DNA from 2 places in the Paenibacillus sp. FSL H7-0940 genome. Region 1 is predicted to be linked to the other one. Evidence: predicted binding sites of a transcription regulator. Region 1 holds the regulator's gene; the other holds the start of a gene.
What was found. Region 1 encodes Rex, which represses fermentation and respiration genes when NADH is low (regulators of the CRP and FNR family bind a similar motif). Its sites were predicted from a motif close to TTGTGAAATATTTCACAA; they were not measured.

Region 1 (15,047 bases):
GGCGGGCCTTGGCTGGGGCAACTGATGAAACATTTGTTACGAGAAACAGCGATTGGAACGATAGCGAATCAGCATGAAGCACTAAGTGCAGAAGTGAAGCGGGTGGTTCAAGATGACCAAACATGAAGATCTGTTACATATGTTATTAAATGCAGAAGGACGATTCGTATCGGGTGAAGAGATTAGCCGTAATCTGTCCATCAGTCGGACCGCTGTGTGGAAACATGTGAACAAGTTGCGAGACATGGGGTATGAGTTTGAAGCTGTATCCCGCAAAGGATACCGTCTGGTAACGAAGCCGGATAGCATTGATGCTACTGGCCTCCAATTGGCACTGGATACAACCGTATTTGGCCGTAAGGCTGTTTTGTTGGCCTCGACCCTGTCTACGCAAGGGGATGTTCTCAAGCTAGCTGAGCAAGGGCAGGCAGAAGGTGCTGTGGTCATTGCGGAAGAACAAACAGGAGGAAGAGGACGTTTCGGTCGACAGTGGTTCTCTCCTCCAGGTAAAGGAATCTGGATGAGTGTTCTGTTACGCCCTGATCTACCACTTCAGCACACGCCGCAGCTAACTTTATTAACAGGTGTGGCTGTATGTCGTGCCGTTCGAGCTTGTTCAGGAGCTGATGCAGGCATCAAATGGCCCAATGATCTGTTGATTGATGGACGCAAGGTATGTGGCATATTGCTTGAATCCACGGTGGAAGATCATGAAGTCAGGTACTGTATTGCAGGTATAGGCGTTGACGTGAATTTTGATCCCGAGGATTATCCGGGAGATCTGACAACGATAGCTACTTCACTCAAGATGGAGACGGGGCAATCCGTAGATCGCACCAAACTAACGGCTGCCATTCTGACGGAGCTTGAACAGTTATATTTTTTGTATCAAAAAGAAGGATTTGGCGTAATCTCAGCCCTATGGGAGGCCCTGTCCGTATCGATGAATCGAGAGATTACAGTGACGAATCCTCATGGTGTCATTGAAGGGAAGGCAATCGGTCTTGACCCTTCTGGAGCACTTATCGTGGAGAAGCACGATGGAGAACATACACTAATCATCTCTGGTGAGATTTCCTGGAAATCATAAACAATTTGTCGAATTTTCACTGGTAAAATGAACATAAGACGTGAAGTTTGAGCAGAACTTTGGTATACTGTGTTCGTGAGGCGATATCGGCTAATGCAGACCGAATTGCACTCCCGTAACAGTAACCTTTGTTCTGCTTTGATGTGTTTTATATAAGCAGACCGCAGTGCAAGAATGAAATACGTTTAAGTGAGTTGTTGGATTCTGCTCTGAGCCGAAGAGGACCGAGACAGAAGGGACGATCGCAAGTGACTCTTTTTTGACTTTTCGGGACTTTTTAGTGGAAAACTAAAAGGTTTTTTTGTTGCGTTTATTTGAAAAGAAGAAAGGAGCCATGAGAGAAAATGGCGAACAAACAAGCATTGAATATTGTGAAAATGAAAAAATATAAGCAGGATGGCGTGCCGCTTACCATGATCACGGCTTACGATTATCCAACAGCACTCCTAGCAGAGGAAGCAGGTATCGATCTGATCCTGGTTGGCGATTCACTTGGCAATGTAGTACTGGGTTATAATTCGACGCTTCCTGTGACCATCGACGACATGGTGTACCACACACGTTCCGTTGTGCGCGGTGCTGAGAAGACATTTATTGTGGCTGATATGCCTTTTATGACGTATCATGGCAGCGTGGATGAGACGCTTAAGGGTGTACGTCGACTGATGCAAGAGGGGCATGCCCATGCGGTTAAAATGGAAGGCGGAGTTGAGATAGCGGACACCGTCAGAGCAGTCGTGCAAGCAGGCGTGCCGGTTCTTGGACATATCGGACTGACACCTCAATCGGTTAATCAGATTGGTGGTTACCGCATTCAGGGCAAGGATGCAGCGGATGCGAAACGTCTGATGGACGAAGCCAAGGCCTTGGAAGCTGCTGGTGCGTTCGGTATTGTGCTTGAACTGGTTACGGAAGAAGTTGCACGGGCGATCTCGGAGGAACTATCCATCCCTACCATAGGAATTGGAGCAGGACGAGGCTGTGATGGTCAGGTACTGGTATTCCATGATGTGGTTCAATACGCTTCTCCGTATACGCCCAAACGTTTTGTCAAAACCTATGGAGATGTGGGTACATTAATCAGAACCAGCATCGAAGCATACGTGAAAGAAGTGAAAGATCGTTCGTTCCCGGCCGAAGAGCATGTATTTAATGCTGCGGATGGTGTTTTGGATCAACTGTACGGCGGACAACGCAAGGAAAAGGTGGGGAGTAACTCATGAAAGTATTACGGACAATCGCAGAGTTAAGACAGGAACTAAGCTTGAAGCGTCAAGCGATTAGGTCCAATACATCCGTTGTAGGTCTGGTACCAACAATGGGTTATCTTCATCAAGGTCATGCAAGCTTGATGCAGGCAGCCAGACAACAGAGCGATATCGTGGTATTAAGCATATTTGTTAATCCGATTCAATTTGGCCCTAATGAAGATTTTGACAGCTATCCGCGGGATGAAGCCAGAGATGTGGAAACAGCACGCTCACAAGGAGTGGATATCGTATTTATTCCCTCTGTGGAAGAGATGTATCCACAGGCAACGCAAACGACGGTATCTGTCTCAAAACTGACGGATCGCTTATGTGGTGCTTCCCGTCCGGGTCATTTTGATGGGGTAACAACTGTAGTCTCCAAGCTCTTCAACATCGTACAGCCACAGCGTGCATTTTTTGGTATGAAAGACGCTCAGCAGGTTGCGGTCATTCAACAGATGGTGAATGATTTGAATATGTCTGTAGAAATTGTACCCTGTCCAATTGTTCGCGAAGAGGATGGGCTTGCCCTCAGCTCACGAAATGTCTATCTTAGCGCTGAACAGCGTACACAGGCGTTGGTTCTGTCGAAGGCACTGCGTGCAGCTCAGGAAGCCGCAGATACAGGTGCAGCTATAAACGCCGCAGATATCCGTCGTATTCTGCACGAGCAGATTGCAACCTCACCACTTGCGGTTATCGACTACGCCGAGATTCAGGCTTTTCCAAGCCTGGAGCCGCTCGCAGATCAGGAAGAAGTTCAAGGACGTGATGATCTGCTCATTGCACTTGCGGTGAAATTCGGAAAAACAAGATTGATTGACAATATAAGGTTGCAAAAATCGGAGGTACTGTCCCATGTTTAGAACACTGATGAAATCCAAAATTCACCGGGCTACTGTAACGGAAGCCAACTTGAACTATGTGGGTAGCATTACCATAGATGAAGATTTGATGGAAACATCCGACTTGATGGAAAACGAAAAAGTGCAAATCGTGAACAACAACAATGGTGCACGTCTGGAAACTTATGTGATTCCAGGACCACGCGGAAGCGGGGTCATATGTCTTAACGGCGCAGCTGCACGTCTGGTGCAGCCTGGAGATAACGTCATTATCATTTCTTACGCCATGATGTCGCAAGAAGAGGCAAATACTCACAAACCAACCGTTGTGTTTGTAGATGGACAGAATAAACCTGTACAAACGATGAAACAGGAAGTCCACGCAACAATTATGTAATCGACTGGTAAGGAGAATGAAATCGGCCCTTGAAGCAAAAAATGAGTACAGGTCACTGCACTAATCCATTTTTTCAAGGGTGGGGATGCATCGATGTTCCAGCATGTTTTCGCAGAAATGAACGACATGTTAGATGAAATTATCAAGAGCTATCCTTCCGCTGAAGGCCTGAACAAACAGGAATTGCTGCAAAAGTGGAATTTGCTTAAGCGGATGAGTGACGGAATGCTGGATGAATGGCTGATGTTTGAAGAAAAGATGAGCCAGGTGAGGGAGCGGGAGATGGATAAGCCTACTTCCCTTGAACCGGAACAGGAAGCTGTTACTGCTCTGCCTGAACTCCATCTGGAATGTTTCAGTCGAGGTCAGGGCTATTTCAAATTACAGATGTATCCGCAGGCGATCATGCAGTTCTCCCGGGTTGTGACCGACCATCCGGAGAGTGCATTGACACGTTTTTACCTGGCGCTCGCGTATCTGAATCTGGAACAAATGGCGGAAGCCGGGACACATTTGCAGCAGATCATGTACCTTAAGGGTTCTCCTCGATTAAAAGGGCTTGTATGTAACGCCCTGGGCTGTATTCAAGCCAAGCTTGCGAATCCCGAAGCTGCATGCTCTCTCTTTGCACAGGCCCTTCAGTATGACCCGACATTGACCGAACCACTGTACAACATGGAAGCTTGCAGGTTGAACAGGGGAAAATTGCAATATGCTAATCAGCTGACGACCCTTCATTAAGCGGGAATTCGGCGACAAAAAACGGTGTTCCCTCCTTTGGCATAGCGGCGGGGACACCGCTTTTTTGTCAGTTAATTTTCAAATCCCCTTTTTTTTGCTATGCTGTAACATAGACTGGAATGGAAGGGACCGTACATTGCAATGAAATTTGCCGTATTGGATTTCGAAACAACCGGCACGCAGTCCGACGGTGAGATTATACAGGCCGGACTTGCCATCATAGATCATGACTACAGCATAACTCAAATATATAGTTCTTATGTGAACCCTGGTGTACCGATTCCCCCGTTTATTTCGGGATTGACGGGTATTACCGATGAAGATGTGGCGGACGCTCCTTCACTCGAAGAGATGATGATGGAGATGGTTCCGCTGCTTAATGATGTGGTGCTTGTTGGACACAACGTCGCTTTTGATTTTCACTTTTTGCAGAATGCTCTTGACCGTTGCGGGTATTTGCCGTTCACTGGCCGCATTCTGGACACGATTGATTTTCTGAAGATTACATTCCCATCACTGGGTTCTTATCAACTTGGTTATGTGTCTTCCGAATTTGGATTTCAACATGATCGCCCTCACCAGGCAGACAGTGATGCACTGGCGACAGCCTATGTGCTGCTCAAATGTCTGGATGAGTTAAAGGAATTACCGCTCATAACGATTCAGCGCCTCAGTGATCTGTTTGCACCAGAAGACAGTGACTTGGGTTGGTTTTTGGACGGAATGCGCAGTGAGAAGGAAGCAGAGCCGATTCAGGATCTGGACGGACATACCTATTATCGTCAGCTTGCTCTTAATGTAAGTGATTGGACTGATATAGGTGCACCACGCGATGAGCGGGAGGCTAACCCCCTCGATGGTGTAAGCTTCGAACAGTTTATGGACCAGGTTCGGGAGAACCTGAAGGATACGCTGGATCATTACGAAGAGCGTGAAGCGCAGACTCAGATGTTCAGCAGTGTAAGGCAAGCCCTGGATGAAGAGAAACATCTCTTGATCGAAGCAGGAACAGGCACTGGTAAATCTCTGGGTTATCTCTTGCCTGCTATTTACGAAAGTGTGAAGCAAGAACAGAAAGTTATGGTCAGCACGCATACAATCAACCTGCAGGAGCAATTGAGAGAGCGGGACATTCCGATGCTGACTCAAGTGGTTCCGTTCCCGTTTAAGGCTGCTGTATTCAAAGGACGTGGACATTACCTGTGCCTGCGCAAATTTGAACACAAAATCAATAAACGTGAATTCGCCACACCTAAAGAGGATTATTTCACAGCTGCTCAGATGATTGTCTGGCTTACGCAGACCGAAACCGGAGATGATGAGGAACTTAACCTTAGCGGACGCGGAGGGGACTTCTGGGAGACGGTACAGAGCGAATCTGAGTCTTGTCTGGGAAGATCATGTCCATGGTTCCGCAAATGTTTCTACCATCGTGCCAAACATGAGGCCGGGTTGTCTGATATTGTAATCACCAATCACTCCAAATTATTTACGGATGTGAAAGCCGCGCATCAGCTGCTGCCAGCCTATGAGAGTCTTGTGATCGATGAAGCACATCATCTGGAGGATGTCGCTGGTAAACATCTTGGAATGCATATGAAATATTTCACCTTGGTTCATACACTGACCCGCCTGTTTAAAGACAGTCGTAATGGACAGCTGCCTATGCTTCGTTCGCAGTTATCCGGGCATGAAAATTCGGTGCAATGGGGCTCCATGGTGGATCAGATGTTCCCGCTCGCTCTTGAAGTTAAGGAGCTGTGGGATCGTATGAGTGATGCCTTGTTCGGTCTGTTGCCTGAACGAAGTGATGCTTCACCGGGAGAGACGGGGCAATTTTCCCTGCGTCTGAAAGCTTCTCAGAAACCTGCAAAATGGCAGGAGTTGCAGGATCTGGAGAACCAGATCTATGTGACTCTGGGCGATTTGGTTCGCAAAGGGGACAAATTGCTGCTTGAAGTGAAAGAGGATCAGGATGATTATCAATCGGATAGTCTGATTACGGACATTACAGGATTGCTGAAAGATCTGACCACATTGAAGGAGAATCTGCGTTTCTTCATGCGTATGGATGATGCCAAAACGGTGTACTGGATGGAAGCCAGCGGTCAATTCCGCAGCAAATCTCTCCAGCTGTATGCTGTACCTGTAGATGTCAGTGCACAACTTAAGGATTTATTTTTTGATAAAAAGAAAAGTGTTGTGCTTACATCGGCTACGCTTTCGGTAGATAAATCATTCCAGTTCATGATTGAACAGCTTGGCTTGCAGGAAGCTTCCGAGAATAATCGGTTGTTAACGTCGATGCTGCCATCACCTTTCAACTATCGCGATCAGGCACTTCTGGTGATTCCGCGTGATTTCCCGAGTGTGAAGGGTAGTGTGGGTGATGCGCACTTTGTTAATATGCTGGTGCAATCACTTGCAGAGACGGCAATTGCCACGCGTGGACGCATGATGGTTCTGTTTACTTCATACAAGATGTTGCGACAGGTCTATGATCCGCTGAAGGAGGCGCTATCTGGTAACGACATCTCGTTGCTTGGGCAAGGCGTTGACAGTGGAAGCCGCTCCAAGCTGACTCGCAGGTTCCAAGATGCCAAAGCTACGGTACTTCTGGGTACAAGCAGCTTCTGGGAGGGTGTAGATATCCCGGGAGAGGCGCTAACCTGTCTCGCTATTGTGCGACTGCCTTTCCAGCCACCGAATCATCCGTTGGTGGAAGCCAAGAGTGAGTTGCTTCAGGAACAGAAGAAAAATCCATTCATGAAACTGTCCGTGCCGCAAGCGGTCATTCGTTTCAAGCAGGGATTTGGCCGGTTGGTGCGTACAGCGAAGGACAGAGGAATTGTCATTGTTTATGATACACGGGTGATTGAAGCGTATTATGGTAAATTCTTTTTGTACTCATTACCTGGTCCCAAAATGGAGCACATGCTCACGGAGCAAATGGTTCCACGAATTACCGAGTGGTTGGAAAAACCTGCTAATGAACAAAAATAATGGTTGTTTTGTTCGTTATATCATTGCATGACACTATCGTTTGGCGTTAAACTTTATTAGATATTTCCGTATCCGATTAAAGCAGTTGCACGTAAGAACTTATAACCTAAATTACAAGGAGCATTCTGTATAAAATGTCACGTTTATCTTTGAGTTTTATACAGAATGCTCATCTTTTCATCTATTATTTTATCGTGGCCTTGGTAAGGGGGAGCAAGAATGAAATCGGATAAAATTTCGGAAGCGGTGGTACGACGCCTGCCTGTTTACTTGCGTTATTTGAACGAGTTGCATCAGCGTGAGGTGGCTACTGTTTCTTCTCAAGAGCTTGGACAGAGGCTGGATCTGAATCCGGCCCAAATTCGTAAAGACCTGGCTTACTTCGGTGATTTTGGTCGTAAAGGGATCGGGTATGATGTATCCTATTTGATCGAGAAAATTCGTCACATTCTCAAAATCGATCAGCAAATTAATGTAGCTCTGGTAGGCGCGGGTAATCTCGGACAGGCCTTGTCCAACTATAACGCGTATCTGAAAGACAACATGAAGATTGTTGCTGTATTTGATGCATATGGACCGAAGATTGGTAGTCAAATCAACAGTTTGACGGTAAAACCAATGGATGAATTGACGGAAGCGGTTAAAACGGAAAACATTCGCATCGGAATTATCACGGTTCCGGATACGGAAGCCCAAAATGTAGCCGATCAGCTTATTGAATCAGGAATTGAAGCGATCCTTAATTTTGCACCAACCATTCTAAAAACACCGCCGCATATCCGCATTCACCATGCTGACTTTACAACGGATCTGCTTAGTTTGGCCTATTACTTGGAGACTGGAAAGGACGACGAGGAAGATGACAACAAATAGATGGGTAATTCACAACGGCAAATTTGCCGTTAATGAAGGCGGCACAACATGGAACGTGGTCCACGGATACATGGTTGTTGAGAATGACAAGATTGTGCATATTGGTGAGACATTGCCGGATGAAGACAAAAATTGTACCAAAGTGGATGGAAAAGGACTGTTCTTCCTGCCGGGTCTGATCAATACGCATGGTCATGCAGCGATGTCGTTGCTCAGAGGGCACGGAGACGATCTTGCATTGCAAGTATGGTTGCAGGAAAAAATGTGGCCGATGGAAGCGAAAATGACTTCAGAAGACGTATATTGGGGAACTTCGCTATCGGTGCTTGAAATGTTGAAAGGCGGAACTACAGCTTTCCTGGACATGTACGATCACATGGATCAAGTTGCCAAAGTTGTGGAGCAATCCGGCGTTAGAGCAGCACTGGCACGTGGTGTAATCGGGTTGTGCTCGGAAGAAGAACAATTGCGGAAGCTGGAGGAGTCGGCTGCGTTTGCGCGTGAGTGGAATGGACAGGCAGATGGTCGCATTACAACCGTAATCTCGCCACATGCACCATATACATGCCCTCCTGACTACATAGAGAAGCTTGTGCAGGTCGCGAACGACCTAAACCTTCCCCTTCATACACATATGTCGGAAACGCTTCGTGAAGTCGAGCAGAACGTGGCTGATTATGGACTGCGTCCTGTGGCACATCTGGAGAAACTGGGCTTTTTCTCTCGTCCATCCCTGGTTGCACATGCGGTGCATCTGAATGATGAAGAGATTGAGATTCTGGCCCGTCATGATGTGGCTGTATCCCATAACCCGGGAAGTAACCTGAAACTCGCTTCCGGTGTTGCGCGGGTACCTGCGTTGCTGAAAGCAGGAGTTACCGTGTCACTCGGAACAGACGGACCGGCAAGCAACAACAACCTGGATATGTTCGAGGAAATGAGACTGGCTGCATTGATCCACAAAGGTGTATCTGGTGACCCGACGGCAGTGCCAGCAGGCGAAGCGTTACTACTCGGAACGTCATACGGTGCCAAATCTATCTTCTTGAACAATACCGGAGCACTCCAGGTCGGCATGAAGGCTGACTTTATCGCCTTGGACATTGAACAGGCACATTTCTATCCACATACAGACCTGATCTCACATACAATCTACTCGGCTTCTGCCAAGGATGTTGAGCACGTATGGGTGGATGGGAAACAAGTGGTGAAACATGGCGAATGCCTGACGCTGGATGAAGAACGCATTTTGTGTGAGTCTCAATTGGCATTTGATGGTCTGCTTGCTCGTTAATTGCAGGACAGCATCATAGGGAAAGGAAGTTCGGCTTTTGAAGAAAAAAAAGAAGTGGATATGGATTTCGCTGCTTGCACTGGTTCTGATTCTGTTTGGACTTCAGCGTTATTACGTCCATGTCACGCAGGACCAACGCAAGGAAGAAGCGCTCGCCATACAAGCAGCACAGGAGCAACTGGGCATTACATCCTATGATGAATTGCGCAAGTACATCTGGGGAGACAAAGAAGGCTCTGACAACATCTACTGGACCCTGATCGGCAAAAACAAGGATAACCAGGATGTTATGGTCTGGGTTAAATTCGATGCAAACAATCAACCGGTTAAGGGTGCAAACGCTGTACACAGTGAGCTGCTGCAGAATGGTATGTCCGAAGCACAGATACGCAATCGCTTCAGTTCTGAAGTTCCTGCCGGTGAGATTAAACGAATCATGCCTGGAGTTGTGAATGGAATATATGTGTGGCAAGTGTATTATAAAGACGGTACGCATAACCACTATCGCTTTTATCGTTTTAGCAACGGAGAACAGGTGGACTTGGTCTACACACTCCCGAACAGCTAGAACAAATAGAGTGACATAACTAGAGAATTAAAGAAATGAAAGAACCGGCAGACGGATATCCGACTGAACCGGTTCTTTGTGTTGCTTGTAAATATATTTGATTTAAATAGTTAAAATTAATAATTTATTCATATTTTCGCCTTCGAAATTGTATATACGATGTGATATACTCAGATATGTACTCAAAGTTACATTCAAAAACAAATAATCCTGTCGAAATTCTCGCAGGAGTCAATGTACACATATTCGTATATACCAATAAGCCAGTAGGTTGGGCCAAAATCTGGGAGGGGTAATTCACTTGAAGCTAAAAGTATTGCCTATTGCTATAACTGCCGTCATTTCAGCCGTTGTGTTGTTTGGAGGTTGGTTTGTATATCGTCAAGTGGCCGTGCAGAATCCGATTGAAAAGATGGTTACCCAGTACGATGGAGTCAATGACGTTCAATTAACTATTAACCGCAATGACGTACAATTGAAACTGGATCTGCAACCTGATGTTGATTTGGGCAGACTGGTACAATATATTCACAAAGAAGGACAGACCCTGATTGGAACACGCTCACTAAAGTTGGATGTTGTGGATCATTCCAGTGAAGCACTGGAAAGTTGGTGGGGTGATGCGATGTTCACCGTAGCTCAGGCGATGGAGAACAAGCAATATACCGAGATTACACCAACGTTGTCAAAGATGGCGACGAATGGAATTAAGGTAAATACAGCGATGGATGACAACAATGTATATGTCAGTCTCAGAGACGGAGATGCCAGCAAGTTTATTATTCTGCCGCGTGTGCCCGGTCAGATAGGAGTGTGGCCTAATGCCTAAGTGGACAAAAGAAGTTGCCATCGGATTTTTTCCCGTATTGATTATTTTCCTTGCTTTTACTGGTGTTAATATTGTTCCGATCCTGATTGCAGCAGTGCTTGTCGGAGCTTTGCTGTTCATGATGCAAATGCGTGGCGGGATTACAGTAGGCGCTGCACAGGAACGTAAACGGAAGAAAAAAGGACCTTCCAAGCTTACTTTTGAAGAAATTGGCGGACAGGACAGTGCCAAGCAGGAATTGCGTGAAGCGCTTGATTTTCTCATCAAACATGAAGAAATTCGGAAGTTCGGGATTCGCCCGTTAAAAGGGATCTTGCTGACGGGCCCTCCAGGGACAGGGAAAACGTTGATGGCCAAGGCTGCTGCCCATTACACCGATTCTATTTTTGTAGCAGCATCGGGTAGTGAGTTCGTGGAAATGTATGTTGGTGTGGGTGCCAGCAGAATTCGGGATTTGTTCAAGGACGCGAGAACCCGTGCCACCAAGGAAAATAAGGAAAACGCTATTATCTTTATCGATGAAATCGATGTCATCGGGGGGAAACGTGAGGGTGGTCAACAGCGTGAATACGATCAGACCCTGAATCAGCTCCTGACGGAAATGGATGGAATCTATTCTTCTGATACGCCAAGAATTCTTGTTATCGCTGCAACGAACCGTAAAGAGATGCTGGATAGCGCCCTGACGCGACCGGGACGTTTTGACCGCCACATTCAAGTGGACTTGCCTGACAAAAAGGGCAGAAAGCATATTCTGGAACTGCATGCGGTGAACAAACCTCTGTTGAAGGAAGTTAATCTGGAGAAAACAGCGGAAGAATCATATGGTTTCTCCGGTGCACAGCTCGAAAGTGTGATGAACGAAGCAGCAATATACGCCATGAGAGACGGGCTGTTAAACATCGAACAGCGGCATTTATCCCTGGCTATTGATAAAGTCATGATGGGTGAGAAGACAGACCGTGAGTCGAGCGTGGAAGAGAAGAAAAGGGTCGCCATTCATGAGTTGGGACATGCCATTATGGCTGAACTCGTTCGTCCAGGCAGTGTTAGCCAGGTGGCACTTAGTCCGCGTGGTCAGGCACTGGGATATGTACGTCATAACCCGCAACAGGAACAGTTCCTCTATACGAAGCGCTTTCTGGAAGAGCAGATCATGATTGCACTCGGAGGAGCAGCTGCGGAGGAAATGTACTACGGTGGTCGTTCCACAGGTTCACGCAATGACTTTGATCAGGCCACCAATGTTGTACAGACGATGATGGCTTCGGGGTTGACTTCACTTGGGATTGTGAACATGGATATGGTCACAACCGAGGAACTGATGCGAGAGAATAAATTAATTCTGCAAGAACTGATGGAACAGACAAAGCGGTTGCTTGAAGAACAACGGACAATTTTCGACAATTCACTCGACATCTTGATTCGTGAGGAAGTTTTGTCTGGCGAGCAATTTCGTTGTCAATTTCGTGACAGTGCCCTTCTACCAGCATAATTTATTTATGCTGGTTATTTTTTTTTACATTTCACTCGTGCTAAGATATTATTATATGTTGGGTCGAAATTTGTAATTTTCGGCGAACAGGGTACAATAGAGAAATAGAGAACCGAAAGGATGGAGCAGAACCATGTTTTTCAAAAAAATAGGAGTTGTCGGCGGCGGTACGATGGGACAAGGTATTTCCCAGATGCTCGCAGCCAAAGGACTTGATGTGCTTCTCGTGGAGCATACAACACAAAAGCTGGATCATGCATATGACATGATCGAAACCAATCTGGATAAACAACTGGAGAAATGGGCGATTACAAAAGCGGAGAAGAAATTGATTCTTTCCCGTATTACCAAGGTAGCTCATTTAGCTGAACTTGGAACTTGCGACATGGTCATTGAGACAATTTCAGAGGATCTGGATGCGAAAAAAGCAGTATTCAGCCAACTGGACCAAGTTTGTCCAAGCAATGTCATTCTGGCAAGTAATACATCCACGCTGAGTTTGACCGAGCTTGCAAGCTCGACCAAATACCCAGAGCGTGTTATTGGTATGCACTTTATTCACCCGGTATCCCGGGTTGATCTTGTAGAGATTATTCGTGGACTGAAAACTTCGGATACAACATTCGAAGAGACCAGACGTTTTGTTGAAGAAGTAGCGGACAAAAAAGGAGTCATGATTTATGAATCCCCTGGATTCGTAACTTCCCGTCTGATCTGCCTGCTGATTAACGAAGCGTTGCATGTATTGCAAGAAGGTGTTGCATCTGCTGAAGATATCGATGATGCAATGCGTATCGGATACAACTTCCAACATGGACCACTCGAAATGGCTGACCGTTTCGGATTGGATTCTGTTGAAGCTGCACTCGAAAGAATGTTCCGTGAATTCGGAGAATTGAAATATCGTCCTTCTACAGTCCTGAAGAAAATGGTGCGTGCAGGACACCTGGGTGCCAAAACAGGCGAAGGATTCTTCAAGTACGACAAGGATGGTGACCGACTGTGAAAGTACTCGTAATTAATGCGGGGAGTTCCTCGCTCAAATATCAACTGTATAATATGACTGACGAATCTGTACTGGCTAAAGGTTTGGTAGAACGGATCGGAATGGATTCCTCCATCCTGACACACAAACCGACAGGCCGTGAGGATGTTACAGAAGTTAGTGAGATTCTGGAGCATACAACAGCGATCCGTAAAGTCATTGATATTTTGACTCACAAAGAAAATGGTGTACTGGATTCTGTAAGTGAAATTCAAGCTGTTGGACACCGTGTTGTTCACGGTGGTGAAGCATTTAAAGAATCTGCATTGGTAGATGATGCTGCCAAAGCTGAAATTCGTCGTTTGTTCGACTTGGCTCCACTTCATAACCCTGCAGCAATGATGGGTATTCGTGCGGCTGAATTAAATATGCCTGGTGTGCCACAGGTAATGGTCTTCGATACGGCGTTCCATCAAACGATGCCGGAAAAAGCATATCTGTATGCTATTCCGCGTGTACTTTACAAAAAATATAAAGTACGTCGCTACGGCGCACATGGTACATCCCATGATTTCGTAAGCAAGGCAGCTGCTGAATATCTGGATCGTCCAGTGGAAGATCTGAAAATTATCACTTGTCACGTCGGTAACGGCGGTAGTGTAACAGCAGTTAAAGGTGGCGTATCCGTTGATACTTCGATGGGTATGACTCCGCTTGAAGGATTGATGATGGGAACGCGTTCTGGTGACCTTGACCCAGCCATCGTACCTTATGTAATGAACAAGGAAGAACTGAGCGTAAGCGAAGTGAACTCCATGTTGAACAAACACAGTGGATTGCTTGCGATCTCCGGAATCAGCAGTGACATGCGTGAGATTACGGAAGGTATGGAGAATGGCGATGCCAACTCCACGCTTGCTTTTGAAATGTACGAGTACCGTCTGCGTAAATACATCGGCTCATATGCAGCTGCAATGAACGGTGTAGACGTGATCGTCTTTACGGCTGGTGTAGGTGAGAACTCCGTTGTACTTCGTCAAAAAGTATGTGAGCAGCTCACTTATCTGGGCGTTGAACTGGATGAAGCGTTGAATGCCATTCGTTCTGGCGAACCACGCCGGATCACAACAGCGAATTCCAAAGTGGAAGTTCTCGTTGTGCCAACTAACGAAGAATTGGTAATTGCACGTGATACACACCGAATCGTATTGAATTCTCAGTAATCTAACTGTAAAGTAAATATAGAATGACAAGGAAGTGCAGGGGACAGGCATAAGCCTGCCCGCTGCATTTTCAAATTCAGGAACCAAGGGGAGATATGGGCATGAATACGAATTGTGTAATTCGTAATGTGAACGAGCATGTGGGCGAAACCGTAACAATCGGTGCCTGGATTAACAACAAACGTTCCAGCGGTAAAATTCAGTTTTTGCAGCTACGTGATGGAACCGGATATATCCAAGGGGTTGTTGTGAAAAGTGAAGTTAGTGAAGAGATCTGGAACAATGCCAAGAGCCTGACTCAAGAAAGCTCTTTGTATGTTACAGGTATTATTCGTGAAGAACCTCGCAGTGCGTCCGGTTACGAGATGACTGTTACAGGGGTTGAAATCATTCACCTGACTGAAAACTATCCAATCACGCCTAAAGAGCATGGTGTTGATTTCTTGATGGACCA
Region 2 (15,047 bases), 2.2 Mb from region 1:
ATTAGGCTAGTGTTTCCCCACTTCCTCCTCATGCCATATCATGGACCACTCCCGAAATTCGCCATGAACAGGTTTCGTTCCCCCGAACCTTGTCATGGCGAATTTATTTTGCGTTAAACTCCAACAAGAACCCCATACAAAAAAACGATCCCGCCCTGTTCCGTCACAGCATGTTCGCCATGAACCGAGCAAGATCAGAATCGTCTTCACTTCTAATATACGTGTATCCATACCTCGCTGTGCCCTCTATGCTTGTTTGCTCAACATCACTCTAGCCTCAGTCTCCACAGGTTCGATCGACGTTGCTATCTCCGGCTTCACTTTTGGCTCAGCTTGGCGCAGGTACACCACCCAATAGGCTGCAGCTACAAACAGAGCACCACCAGTCAGATTCCCGAGCCATACCGGAATGAAATTCATCACATATTGACCCCACGAATAATGTCCTTCAAAGATTGCCGCCGGGATGAGAAACATATTGGCTACAACGTGCTGGAATCCAATCGCCACAAATGCCATCGTTGGAAACCAAATGCCCAGTACCTTGCCACTCATCGTATCCGAAGCATAAGATAACCACACGGCCAGCGCGACCAGCCAGTTACAGCCGATGCCAGAGATGAAAGCTTGCAGGAAACCGTCATGCAGCTTATGCCCAGCCATATCCACCACTTTTGCCAGATATACACCCTCTCCGGTCAGACCCAGCACATGTCCAAACGCGTACGCGACAAACAAAGCTCCAACAAAATTACCAATCGTCACTAAGGTTAGATTTTTCAACATACTACCCACAGATAATTTTCGTGCAATCGTTGCAAGTGGAACTGCCATCATGTTGCCCGTCAGCAGCTCGCCACCACCTATGAGTACCAAGATTAATCCAACCGGGAACACTGCTGCTCCAATCAGATTGACCAGACTCCCCCACTCTGCCGGCGCAGAAGCAATCACTCGAATATCCAGTAGAAACCCCAGCGCAATAAAAGCCCCTGCCAGAAAACTAAGCACCAGTACAGAAGACGCCGGATATTGAGCCTTTTTCATGCCTGTCTGCGCCGTATATTGTGCAACCTCAAGAGGTGTTTTTGCTGCCATATCATTCATCCTCTCCTTCATTGTTCATCGTTTGGAAAAACGACCTGAATTTCATTGTTTATGCGTTGAATACCACATCCTAATTGTATCTCGGTCCTAAACATAACTTTGTGCAAATTATCACAATGTTGTTTAAAAAAGATACTTTAAGAGTGTCTTGGAATAGTTAACTCAGCAAGCGTATAGTAAGGCCTTTTGTAGCTAAAACAACAAAAAAAGAAGACTGACGATATACTCGTCAGTCTTCTCTTTCCTTTATAATCGTCCGCCTTGTTTCGTAATCTTGGCAGTTATCGCACAGCTCTTATTTACGGACAAGCATGACTTATCTTTGTATGGCGTTTATCAAGATCGCTGTTCAACCATCTATTCTGCTTCCTTACACCATTGCTGGTGCTTTTACTTCTATTGGAGGCAGTGCTTGCAGACCAGCCGTGTTCAGGAAGTTCCATGGTTTGTTGTAATGTGGCTGGAAGAAGAAGTCGATGAAGGCCAGCTCATCTACGGTCATGTTATTTTGGATGCAGACCGAGATCGTATTAATCGATTGGGTCAGATCAACCTGAGACATCACCTGTGCTCCAACGATCCGACGAGTAGCCTGCTCATATACCACTTTGAGCAACAGTTTCTCAGCCGTTGGCATAAACTCCGGACGGTAGCTGTCTTCCAGTACCACGGATTCAACAATCAAGCCTTCGTCAGCAGCAGACATTTCCGTCATCCCTGTACCCGCGATATTTTGCTCATAAATTTTGATACCCGATGTTCCTTGTGTACCCATATACGGTGTCGTAGGACGAACCAGGTTACGGGCTACGAGTGTACCCATCCGCACGGCGTTGGTTGCCAGTGGAATGTAAGATGCTTTGCCTGTTGGGTTGTAATGAATAGCACAGCTGTCACCCGCAGCGAAGACGTCTTTTTGACTCGTTTGCATATATTTATCCACGATGATTGCGCCGTTTGGCAGCATATCCACTTGGCCTTTGAGCAGCTCTGTATTTGGGCGGAAACCAATGCACAGAATAACCAGATCGGTTTCAAACTCTCCTTTGGACGTGATCACCTTAGTCACTTTGCCATTTTCACCAGTAAACTTCTGTACCGTTTGACCAAGAGCCAGCTTGATGCCGCGTCCAGTCAACGTGTCTTCGATCGCATCCGTGAATTCAGGGTCCAGGTATTTGTTCAAAATCCGGTCCACACTGTCGATCAGGGTAACTTCCTTGCCGTTCATTTGGAAAGCTTCGACCAGTTCTACGCCGATATATCCTGCACCTACAACGGTAACACGTTTGGCATCTTTGGCTTTTTCAATAATCGTGTTGGAATGATTGTAGTTTTTGCAAAGTAAGATGTTGTCCATCTCGATGCCTTCAAGCTTCGGAACGACAGGCCATGACCCCGTTGTCACGATCAGTTTGTCAAACGTATCTTCAAATTCTTCCCCGGTTTGCAGGTTTTTAGCCTGAAGGGTATGGCCCTTGGCATCTACTGCTGTTACTTCATGAAGCATCTTGGTCTCGACACCAAGCTCTGCCAGTTGATTAGGCGAAGAATAGAACAAACCGTCAGGGTCTTTCACAACCCCACCTACGTAGAGCGCAATGCCACAAGATAGGAAGGAGATATTGTCATTGCGCTCATACACCGTGATGGTAGCATCCGGGTACAATTTGGCGGTATTTACGATGGCTGCGGTTCCTGCGTGTGTACATCCGATAACTGCGATTTTCATTAAAAGTTCCTCCTCGAAATATATAAATGAGTTTGAATATAAGGTTGTTATGGTTGTGAAACATTTCACTTCTTATTCGAAACTGTGTATGTGATTTATTTCACTTTATACACTCATTATAATGTGATATTTTTCACATTGCAATAGGTTGAGCAAAAAAAGTTTGTCGAAGGAGGTCATTTCCCTGTATTTACGCCTTTCTTCCCTTCATTGTATTGATTTCATTGTCCCCGGATTTGGGCGGGTTTATGCTATGTAATGGCTTCCGTGATCCCTGTATGAACACAGTGTGGACGTATAAAGTTAGAGTCCTCTCTTGCATTCATGTTTTACTTGTACAAAAAATAAATGGCTTCAATTTTCATTACAGGGTTGATTTCATGGATCCAACTCCTACCTGTGAAGAGAATAAATCTGCGTATATAAAATAATCAAAGAAGCCCATCCTTGTTTATGCTAGGACAGGCTTCTCAAACGTTCTTGTATTAACCGAGCAATTTCTCGATATCTGCAATCATTGTCTCCGGAGATTCTTTTGGTTCAACACGACCTACCACTTCACCTTCACGGTTAACAAGGAACTTGGTGAAGTTCCATTGGATGTAGCTTGTTTCGCCTATGCCTGGTTGTTGCTCCTTCAGGTATTGGAACAGGGGATGAGTGCCCTCACCATTCACATCTACCTTGGCAAACACCGGGAAATTCACACCATAGTTAATCTGGCAAAATGATTCTGCTTCCTCACTTGTACCTGGCTCCTGCCCTCCAAACTGGTTACAAGGGAAACCCAGTACAACCAAGCCTTGATCACGATAACGATCATAAAGCTTTTGCAATTCACCGTATTGCGGGGTCAGCCCACACTTGCTGGCTGTATTGGCAATGACCAATACCTTACCTTGATACAGATCCAGTGAGACTTCTTGGTTCGCGGTGGTTACCGCCTGATATGAATATACGGACATGACTGATTCCTCCCATGACATATGTTGGTTTGGGCTGTTGCGAGCACGTTGGCATAACCAATGAACCCACAGCCTGTCCTATTATTATAAACCTGATCCAATGTGATTACCAAATCCCGGGTCTACTCGTCCCCTTTGCTCCCATGCATTGCAAATCCCCCATGAATGCAAAAGAGCCGCGTGCGATAGCGCACAGCGGCTTCATTCTATAATGTAAGGACCACATATGGCCCATTTCGTTAACTTCCTGTCGCTTGAACACGTGGTTCTGCCCGTCCTCCAGCATGAACCATCGCGCTGTTCATGACCAGCTGCTCTGGCGTCTTCGATTGCTGGCGTTCGCCTGCAAGAGCGTAAGGCAAGCAGAGCGGTACACCGGAACGCGGATCAATCACGATATCTGCTTCAATGTTGAATACTTCACGAAGTACATCTGAGTTCATAACTTCCACAGGTGAACCATGAGCGATGGCTTTACCTTTTTTGATACCAATCATGTGATGTGCGTAGCGGGAAGCATGATTCAAGTCATGCACAACCATAACAATGGTACGGTTGGCTGTGGCATTCAGTTGCTCCAGTAATTGCAATACTTCGAGCTGGTGAGCCATATCCAGGAACGTAGTCGGCTCGTCCAGGAAAAGGATATCTGTTTCTTGTGCAAGTGCCATGGCAATCCAGGCACGTTGACGCTGTCCACCGGACAGTTGATCAATCGGACGATCATGGAATTCAGTCATGGCTGTCACTTCAATAGCCCATTCAATCATACGTTTGTCTTCCGCACGCATGGAGCCAAATCCTTTTTGATAAGGAAAGCGACCATACGATACCAATTCAGTAACGGTAAGACCTTCAGGGGCTGTTGGATTCTGTGGCAAAATCGCAAGTTGCTTGGCAACTTCACGCGTGGACTGTTTATGGATGGACTTCCCGTCGAGCAATACATTACCTGCTTTTGGAGCCATAATACGTGCCATCGTTTTCAGGATGGTTGACTTCCCTGAACCATTGGCTCCAACAAGTGCTGTAATTTTTCCTTGGGGAATCTGAATATTCAGATCCTCTACAATTAGTCTTTCCTCATAAGCGATATCCAGCTTGGTCGTCTCCAGACGAAACATGCGATCATCCCTCTCTCATTTATCCCGGTTATGTAATCCGGCTATGACAACAAAAACGAAATTGTAATTCTGTGATTTCCGACGCAAATATCTTCTACACTAAAGATACTGATAATCATTATCATTTGTCAACATAAAAAACCAAATTTTCTTCTCTTTTCGTGCTTTATTTGGTCTTTCTGTAGCAGAAATCCCGCTCTTTCCCCAAGTACACATGAGATCTTTTCTCATTCATTCCGCGCACTTTATCACTTCTGACTGTTTTTCAAACTCTTGAATCGCAAATTTTGTGTCTGAATTGTGAATGTGTGAGTTTTTTTCATGCAATGGCTGTATCCGCCATATCAAATAAAAAAAGATGACCTTGAAATCTAAAGTTCAAGGTCATCTCACATACGCTCGTTTAATAAGAATGAAGCCAGCATTTTTCATTATTGGATCAAAAGACACTTAATGAATCTATGCAACATGCTCATATAAAATAACTTACAGCTTCGGCTGAGGCATCAATTGAATTACAGTCATACTGCCCTGCGTACTTTTCACACTGACAATGCTCTCGGCATCCATATTCGCTGGAAGATTGATCTGCAATCCATACGGATAGAGACGATCTACCTCTCCAATAGACATCTGTGCAGGAGTGTTCGCATCCTGTTCATTGGATACAGATGTGTCAGGCGATGTGGAACCAGTAGCTTGATCGGCATCCGTACCTTGATCCGTGTCTCCACTCCCAGCATTAGACGGTGCATTCGTCCCTGTATCCGTTGTTGTATCAGTAGCAGGATCTGAAGTGGAATCACCCGATGTTGAAGGATCGGCCTGCTGATCGCCATCCTGCGTCTGCTCTGTGTTCCCCGCGTTTCCCGCTAAAGAACCATCCGTGCTTCCTTCGGAAGTACTTCCTGAGCCACCATCGGAGGTATCTTGGGTATCAGGCTCTTCATTCCGATTAAAACTCTCCCACTTGCCTGTAGCATCCCAATCTTGAGTGCTGCCATCCTTCATCGTCAATTGAAGTTTGCCTTGCTCAAACTCAGTGCTTCCCGTATCATTCCTGAAACGGATCACCAGTTGAGCAGGTGATTCCGTACCCTCCTGTTCACTCGCAGGAATCATATAAGCAATCTGCTCCGCGAGCTGCACCTCCGGTTCAGCCGGTATGACAGGCTCCTGGGTAGATGGAGGGGATGCCGCTGGCGGCTCTACAGAATCTTTCATCCATGCATATGTACCGCCAGCAATACCCAGAACCAGGATCAAGAGGATTAATCCGAACAGATTTTTCCTTTTACCCGTTAGCATCCGCACCAGTGGAGAGGACAATTCCGTCTTCGCACGGTCATAGACCGGCTTCATTGTCTTGCTGGCTCTCACGTAATACGGTTTGAAAGCTGACTTCGACTTGAAAGCTTCACGGTCATGGGCTTTGAAATACGCCACGATGGCATCCGCATATCCTTTATGCGCATTGGAACCCCGGACAAACATCCGATGATCTCCTGACCATTCGAAGAATGGATACAGCCCTTCAGCACGACTTGCATTGGTGCGGATGAATTCAATCAGGCCAGGATAATCCAACCGATTGCTGCCGCTTCCTCCCCTATAAAAAGCCATCGGCAAAGCTTCATATGCCGCAATCCCCGGATGAGCCTGTAGCTCTCCGGCAAGCCAGCGACGCGTCCAGCGTTGAAGTTCATTGCGTTCTGCCAGGGAAAGTGCCTCCAATGCCTCTTCTTCATTCCCCTCGCCACTAAGCCACACTCTCGCAGCCAGCATCATGTTCGTTCGAGCAGATACATCAGAGCCCTGACGTGCCGCCCAATCCCGAACCTCATTGCCATGCTGTAAAATATCAATGCTTAATAGCTGTTCACGGTTAACCCGTTCCAGATCCAGATCCTGAATCATAAACAGGTTAATGACATAAGCCAGCTTGTCTGCAAGGCGGGTTAACTCTTCCTGATATGCCGGATCTTGACTGGCAGACGGAGATCCCCCTTTGCGATTAGGACGGGCTGTAGCTTCAGATTGACCAATTCGTGCCGTAATGCCTGTATCATAGGTGACATCAGCGGATACCCGATCCAGTATGTTAACACGCTGGAGGGCTTCATTCGCAGACTGTACCGGATTAGGCGCAGAACATAACCGTTCACGCAGCTCATTGGCTGTCCGCTCCTGCAAGAGGCTGTAGTGGATCGCAGATGGATGGGACGTAACCCATCTTCGGATCACTTCCACAACGTTCGCTGCCGATTCCGTGCGTTTCAGCTGATTGTCCAGATAAGGCTCGAACAACAGCTTAGTGAGCGATTCATTGGCCAGCACTTTATCAAAGAAAGCCCGATTCAGCTGCGGATCCCGATCCAGCACAGCATACAATTCCTGCACAGCACGCATACGCTTCTGAGCGCGGGCATTATTCACACCGTAGATAAAATAGTCCACTATCCGGGATTGCACCACGGGCGCGGCAACACTGAAATATTCGCCAATGCGAGCTGCGACGTCTTCTTCGGGTACGTTCTCACGCTTCACGCTGTCCAGTTCCCTGCTGAGCAAGGTCAGGAACAGCTCGTTCAGACGGGAACGTTGCTGTAATCCACCATCCGGCTTCAAATAGGTCAGCAAGCCACTCAGGACATGACTTTTGTTATCCAGATACAGGTCTTCCATGCCTTGTTCAAGACCGTAGAACACCGCAAGTTCACCATAGGCTTCAATGGAAAGTTCCCGCCCAGGTTCCATGCCGGACAACATTTCATCCGCAAACGTATAGAACGCATCCGCCGCCGCAGGTTCCTGCAATAAGGCCCAAGCGAATTCTGCATAAGGTAACTTCGCCACAGATGCATCCGCATGTGTCACTCTGCCTGATACGAGATCAAAGGTGAAATCCTTCTCCGTATTCCGGTCTTTCGGACGTAACGTCCCTCGCTCAACAAACTGGACGTGGATGCCCTTCTTGGCCTGTGGCTCCTTGGCAAACGTCATGAATCCCAGCTGCCGCCGGAATGCGTATGGTAAAGCCGTGTACAGCAAACGTAACAATCCTTTGGCCCCTGCGGTCACTTCCTCTGCGGGAAGGTCCAGAGCAATGTATACTTTTCTGCGTGTCGCTACAGACTGCATTACCGCATAGAGCAGGCGCTTGAACAGCACTTCGTTCATCTTCAAGGTGCTCAGCACTTGGGTGGGTGATCCTACGCCAGCATCGGTCGCCCCACCCTGTCCGCTCCTAGGTGATATAGGCAATTCAGCAAGTGCTGGCAGAACTGTACCTTGTTCGATGTCATAGGACGTGGCGAACACGGCATCCAGCCAGCCGCCTTGTTTCATCTGCTCTTCCGAGCGTTCGGGAGACAAGACGTAATTATGTGCAAAAAAGGCACTGCGTAGCCCGGTGAAATCTGCAGACTGGTACACATTTTGCCCAAGAATCGTCTCTCCACTCTCCAGATGAAGCAGGTGAATGGCAGCCGGAAACTTCGTCTCGTCCTTCTCGCTACGGCCTGTTAGCTCCGCTGGAGCATCATAGACACAGTAGGGGTGAAGCACTTTTTTAATAAAAGAAGGGTCCAGTCCCGGCGATGCCGCAACCGTATCAAACCCCTCTGTTGTGCGAAACACCCCGCGCCGCTCTCGGGTATACAGCTGTTGTTCAATGGGCGGGGTTACGGAAGAACGCATCATCCCACTCTCCCCTCAATGTATTTCAGCTTGTACAATAGCCATAAGAAGGGTTCATCCACGCGAATCGGACTAACCACACCCTGCAATTTCATATCCACCGGATTGCTACCCAGCGCAGAGACTGCGAAATAGGCTGTATCCTTGAAGTACACATCCATCGTGCCCTTGAATGGGCGATCCACCTTCTCGATAAAACGCCGGATCTCCCCGTCGATATTCTCGAACTCGGTTAAGTCGAACCAATCGCGGTGCACCATGTTGCGGAAGACATTACTGTTGGATTTGATATAATCCCCCTCTTCATCCTTGAGGGAATGCAGCATGTCGCTTTTGGTGAGCACAACAGCCGTTGGAATATTGGTCTTGGCTTTGTCCTGGTACGCGATAAAATCTCCAAACATCGTCAGCACCACATCACGCGGCTCATCGTATCGTGGTGTCCACTCTCCCGGCTCGTTGCCCAGGTTAATGCGGATTTTGTCCCGAATCGAACGAATCTGAAGCGGGTCCACCATGAACAGGATACCTGCCGAGTTCTTGATGTGCTGCCCGTGAAGTCCGAGATAATCCTGCTCCACCATACCTTCACCCGCAACGTCGAAGAAAACCAGTGTCAGCGGCGCTTTATCTTCGTCCTTGAACACAAATTGGAAGATAAACGGCTCCTGCAGTTTCTCCTTCTGTGTGGAATCCAGCAGATCCCCCCGTTCAAACAACGGTTCTTCATAATCCGCACGGAACCGGCGGCTGATCTCCGCATTCAATGGCATGCAAGCCGCGTCAAAATGATCGGCCGTATAATGCTGCAATGTATGAATTAATGAAGTCATGTAGACGGATTTCCCCACCTGGGATGCACCAATGATGGATATGATATTGCTCGGTGCTTTACCCGCCGTAACAGGCAGCTCGTTATGACATTGCGGACACAAGCGGCGACGCGTAACGACACCATACCGATCGTTCAGCCCCATCACGATGTTATCGGAATAAATACGGTGTTCCTCCGGTACATCATGGGGTGCCAATACCGCCTCCATATCAAATACCGTGTCGAGTCCGAACCTTTCGCGATACCGATTCAACTTCGCATCTTCCCCGAGTGCGTAGTCCTCATCATCATCACGGTGATGGGCAGCGCGGAACACCACCTCTTCCGGTGAAAACTTGCTGAAACAATAAGGGCATACAATATCGTAAAACAGCGGACGTTCCTCCGGCTGTTGTCTCTTCAAAAACCGACTAAAAAAGCTCATAGCCACTCCCCTCCCCTGATCAGTCAGACTAAGGTGATATACACTTGCACTACGATGACAGAGTAACCTCCCAATCGCTAGTCCAACTATCTAGTCTGATATAAGCCGATAGGCGGCTCCATATTTCGGTCCATCCGTGAAGAATAATCGCACATAATCATCCTTGGCAACTTCAACGGGCGGCATCTCATTTCTTCCGGGAGCAAAATCACTCACAAAAGGATACACCGTACCATCTTCCTTATTCAGCGGAACCCCGCCCTGTTTGCGAACATAACAGAGGGCTTCCTTTGGAACAGGTACTTCCGCTGTGACGGTGATCAATACACTTTTTCGTTTCTGAAAAAAACCGCTCTTGTAGCGAATGGAAAAGCGGATATCCGCCTTCCCTGCGCTTGCAATCACCATGTTGTCCTCGTCTCGTTGACGGATCAGTACAGGTCCCTCTTCCTCCATCTGACACACATACACGGTGTACTTGATGGCACCAAAACCTGTAATCCGATCCGTGTAACCATTGCTCGCCTTATATTCCTCTCTCGTGTACAGCTTCAGCTTGCCCTGTGCAGGCTCTTCCCCGGTACGATCATCGCTCATCATATCCAGCTCCAGCCGTTCCACATACACAGCTTCTACCCGTTCCGGCCAGAGCCAGCGAAGTGTACAACGCCCTTCGTCCACCGCAAGTGTCAGTTTTCGAATCAAGGGTGTCGAAGGGTCTGCATCCGTAAACCGCATTTCCATTGACCTCCCGACGTTAGAATCCTTTGCTGCGTGTATCTCTTGGTCTCTGACCAAACCCTTCGGCAGAAGAAGTTCCGCCGCCAGCTTCACGACGACCCCTGCTCTTCCGCGGCGTGTTCTCCTTAATCGGAACAATCCAGGAGAAGAGGGTCAATACGCCAGACAAAATGAGCATCGCACCAAGACGTACGAATGTATCCCCCACGTTCGAACCGTCGAGTCCCCACTCCAGCAGAAGCCCTGCCAGTAGGCCCGACACCGCACCACCAATACCAAAGCTGAGGGCGAGATGACGGTTATCAAACACGAGTCCGAGTGACACACCCAGCGCCACGCCAATCAGTAACACTGCTGCTACACGGAAAATCGCCAGATAAACGCTGTGCTCCATCATGCCTGTACGCTCCGTTACCAGCGTCCGTTCATCAATCGTATCGTAGATCTGCTGGAATGCCAGATTCAGACCACCGGAATCTGGTACATCATAGTACATGCCGCCCGTTTGCTGAGCAATATTACGTAGCAGATCCGTACCTGATGGGTCCACCAGGCTTAGGCCGACTGTATTAATAGAGATCTGTTCGTTGTTATATTGGGACAAAATATCGGTCGTGGCCGCTTCACTGAAGCCATCGGATAACAAGATGACGACGGTACCGCGTTTCGGGTCCTGTTTGCCCTGAATCTGCTCCATGCCTTCCCGCAGCACGGCATCAAAATTGGTGCCGCCCGAAGTCGTGACAATGCCATCGATTTTGCTATAAACCTCATTCTTGGCCGCTTCACTATCCAGCGCAATAAACGGCTGTAACAACTGCGGTTGGTCATCAAACGTAATGACAGCTACCTGTTTGTCACTCTCCATTTGGCTGATCAGTGTCTTGGCTGCTTCAAAGCGTCCGTTATCCGGATCTGTCTCGCTCATGCTACCCGAGTTATCGATCATCAGTACGATGTCCTTCACTTGCTTCACACCGCCCGGATTGATCTGATACAACAATTGCAGGGCGAGTCCAACAACAAATAACAGAGCCAGTGTTGCCGGAACAAGCAATTTCCACGACAGTCCCAGATACCGGAGCTTCCATGAAGCGCCATTCAGCTTGGGTGAGATCATCTCTGCGATCAAACAGAACAATCCAACGCTCAGCGCCAGTACGCCAAAGTATAATCCCATCAGCAACAGACGTGGCATCTCCCCAAGCCATTGACGCAGCATGATTTCTCCTGCCGCAAAGCCCACTGCCCCGCCAATCAGGCTGAACAGGACCAGGAGAAGATTGATTTTTCGCTGCATGTCTACATGCATCCTTTCCATACCAGCCGTAAACAGGCTGAGTTAATACAAGATTGGTGCTGGGTGTCAGGACACCGCCGGCGTCTTAACGAATGGGTGACAACTTTTCCACCAGACCAGCGGGGTGAAGTTCATAGCCATTCTCCGTGTACGAGTCATAATATACCTTGCCGTTCCGATACACCATGAGATCCTCCAGATGGAAACCGCCCATCAGATTCAGCTTCTCCACGCCACTACTGCGTTCTTCGTACACCACACCCAACTTGTAGATACGTGACGTCTCTTCGGCATGTGCCGCGTAGTGCATGAAAGCACTATGATGGTCACCAAAGAAATACTTCTCTTCATATCGATGTTCCTGCGTATAATCGAATACCCGGACCCGAACAACCGCCTGATCCTCCAGCGTGTGGTACAACCTGCGGAACAGATCATCGCGGGTTAATACATCTTTATCTCCGTAGGCAATCGTAACGTTAGCACGCTGCAACAGCTCTTCTTCAAATGGCAATTGCAACGGCTCTGCCGTAAGCAGCAACGAGTGACATACCTCCATCAGCCGTTTCAGCAGACGGTCATCGCCTTCCGTGGCAAGCCGGTTCATGTCTCCCATGTAACGGTCTTCAAACCATACATCCCGTCCGCGCTTGGCTTCCAGGTCGATGATTAGCTCTTCCATCACTTTGCCGTAGTACTCCATCACGTTCTGGCCGATGTATTCATCGGCAGCAGCGATACTTTGGGCAGCTGTCTCTCGCAGTGTGCGTTCCAGCGCTTCAAGTGCTGCTGTGACGTGACGACTAAAACGATGAAGTTCTTCCATCTCCGTATCGTAGATACGCAGCAGATGTAATTCATTTTCCAGTCGCAGTAATTCTACCTTTGGTACATACACTCGCTCCAGCATGCAGTCAATCAGATTGCGCACATTCTGTTTATCACGGAACAACGCTCGTTTGAACGACTGATCTTCCACTCGCTCTTGCTGACGTTGCTCCAGTAGAGCACGTGCCGATTCAAGCTGCATCGATTTATCCCGAATCAATCCGAGCAGCGCTTCACGCACACTGCCAGGCTCACTGTCACTCCAGGCCGCCCACTGGAAGTAACCAACCTCTGGATGCTCCGCGCGGGAATGTTCAGCATGACGGCGCAGGGAACCGCTAGAGCTGCGCTCGCGCACACGCTCTTCGACAAGACGGACAACGTTATCGCGGAAGTACGCTTCAGCTCCTTGTCCAAACAACGCTCTCTCCGCTTCACGAAGTGAGAGCGGCTTCAGATCAGAGAAACTGACGTTATGCGTCATGATGCCACTCATGCCACTAACCAGATCTTCATCGGGCAGCAGGCCTTCGACTTTGCGTTCCACCGAGGCTGCGTCCAGTCCAAAGAAAGCGAGCTTGTCCTTGATGCTCCAATCCGGCTCCTGCCGCATGCGTGCAAGCAGATACCGATACATGTGATATAACACCGCCAATGCAATCGGCTTGTTTGGCCGCCTGATCTCGGCAAAACCCGCGCTGGCATAACCATGCTGATCAGAGGTAGTACGAATATTGTTTTTAAAAGATGTATTGTTGTACGTGTTCGCTCCCGTGCTTGAAACGCTACCCGAGTGATCCACATCCTGCTTCCTGTTCTTCAGCAGGCAGATGCGGCAGATGATCTCGGCATTTTCGATCCAGCCACCGGGAACGCCGGTTCCACGCTCATTTTTGTCGGACAACAGATATACCAGATCAAACAACGGTGACGCGGGATGTGTAACCGGAATGGAGATCCCATCCTCCGTCACCAGCAGTTTACCGCTGAACGTGTAGTCCAGCGACTGCATATAATCCAGTTCCCGCAGAAAAGCGAGGCCTGCTGCGCTGGCATACCCGAAGGAATCCACCTGTTCCATCTCGCTGACCAATACATGCAGATCCGTCTGCACCGACTTGAAGGCTTGGGACAAAATGGTCTCCGTCAGCTTGGTGAGCTCTGGCAACAATACATTCAACGGATCATCCGCTCTGGTTACCACCGTAACGTAAATCCGATCAAATGACGAGTATAACCGTCCATATTCGGCAATTCGGTTACTGACCCGACGAAGCGTACGATTCAGATCGTAGAGCGCCTGATCCGATTCGTGGAAACTGCGGTGTACATCCTTGCGCCGTGTTTTGGACGGTCGCTCCGTCTGCCCAGCGGACAGAGGCAAGCGGTGACAAGTCACCTGCCCATCATCGGACGAGCCAATATTCCTCTTTTCACCCGGATGCTCTTTCTGATCTTCTGTACCAATCTGAACGTAGACCACACCGTCTCCGTTATCCCATTTTAGCCGATTGATCTCCTGCACAGCAGACACTGCAGGTGCAACCAGATCACCCACAAACAGGAACAGCGCCGGGTAATGGATACTGCTGCGTCCATCACCCAGGCTGCCTTGACGCTCCTGCTCTATTGCATACTGCGCTGCATACTTCTCCAGATCACGCTTCAGGGTATTGTTCGAATTGAACTCCATCCCGACCGCCATCTTACTTCAGCCTTCTGCGAATGTCGTTCAGCTTGGACGACATCGTTCTGTAGAACTGATAGATGTCTTCTCCGTTAGCCAGTTCTACCCGCTCGTATTCGAGACGATCACGCGATTCCATGAACAGGGCAGCCAGATCATCCAGCTTTGTCAGCAGTGGGGTGATATCCTCAGAAGCTGTAAGATCGTTATCGCGGCGGGAGGCTTTGCGCAGCAATGTACTGCGATCCTTCTCCGCCAGACCGCGGAAGTTGCCAAACACCTCATACTCGGCAAAGTTACGGCTCTTCATCAAGTTTGCGAACGGCTCCCATGCGTCTTCTTCCGGGTCACGGTCATAGACGTAGAGCGCACCTTTTTTGACGATGGTGTCGGTATATAACGCTTCGATGAAGCGGTCATACCATTGCTCTTCGTCCTGGTACTGGGCAAGAATGCCTTCGAGTTCGGCGACTTTGGCCGAGATGGCATTCATCTTCGCCAGTTCCTCACGTACGCGCGCGATCAGCTGCGGAGAGCGTACCAGGTTTTCTTTGGCCATATCTTCATTAATACTGCCGAAAATATCCTTAACTCCCACACGTGGC

Region 2: MHB71_RS27575 (formate/nitrite transporter family protein) is a predicted target of Rex. The motif match lies at 1,207-1,224, and genes of this name have one in related genera.

What each region holds. Positions count from the first base shown of each region.
Region 1 covers NZ_CP150280.1:1,342,089-1,357,135, forward strand. Annotated here, with positions in the region: gene MHB71_RS06060 (CCA tRNA nucleotidyltransferase) at 1-126, shown strand, start outside; gene MHB71_RS06065 (biotin--[acetyl-CoA-carboxylase] ligase) at 113-1,090, shown strand; gene panB (3-methyl-2-oxobutanoate hydroxymethyltransferase) at 1,435-2,313, shown strand; gene panC (pantoate--beta-alanine ligase) at 2,310-3,206, shown strand; gene panD (aspartate 1-decarboxylase) at 3,199-3,582, shown strand; gene MHB71_RS06085 (tetratricopeptide repeat protein) at 3,676-4,323, shown strand; gene dinG (ATP-dependent DNA helicase DinG) at 4,465-7,326, shown strand; gene MHB71_RS06095 (redox-sensing transcriptional repressor Rex) at 7,546-8,199, shown strand; gene MHB71_RS06100 (amidohydrolase) at 8,186-9,493, shown strand; gene MHB71_RS06105 (DUF5590 domain-containing protein) at 9,531-10,061, shown strand; gene MHB71_RS06110 (hypothetical protein) at 10,363-10,890, shown strand; gene MHB71_RS06115 (AAA family ATPase) at 10,883-12,385, shown strand; gene MHB71_RS06120 (3-hydroxyacyl-CoA dehydrogenase NAD-binding domain-containing protein) at 12,519-13,391, shown strand; gene MHB71_RS06125 (acetate kinase) at 13,388-14,593, shown strand; gene asnS (asparagine--tRNA ligase) at 14,695-15,047, shown strand, end outside.
Region 2 covers NZ_CP150280.1:6,240,173-6,255,219, reverse strand. Annotated here, with positions in the region: gene MHB71_RS27575 (formate/nitrite transporter family protein) at 247-1,098, opposite strand; gene MHB71_RS27570 (FAD-dependent oxidoreductase) at 1,478-2,839, opposite strand; gene MHB71_RS27565 (glutathione peroxidase) at 3,325-3,804, opposite strand; gene MHB71_RS27560 (ABC transporter ATP-binding protein) at 4,044-4,928, opposite strand; gene MHB71_RS27555 (hypothetical protein) at 5,415-8,630, opposite strand; gene MHB71_RS27550 (hypothetical protein) at 8,627-9,886, opposite strand; gene MHB71_RS27545 (beta-mannanase) at 9,977-10,624, opposite strand; gene MHB71_RS27540 (vWA domain-containing protein) at 10,644-11,927, opposite strand; gene MHB71_RS27535 (transcription initiation factor TFIID) at 12,013-14,460, opposite strand; gene MHB71_RS27530 (tubulin-like doman-containing protein) at 14,462-15,047, opposite strand, start outside.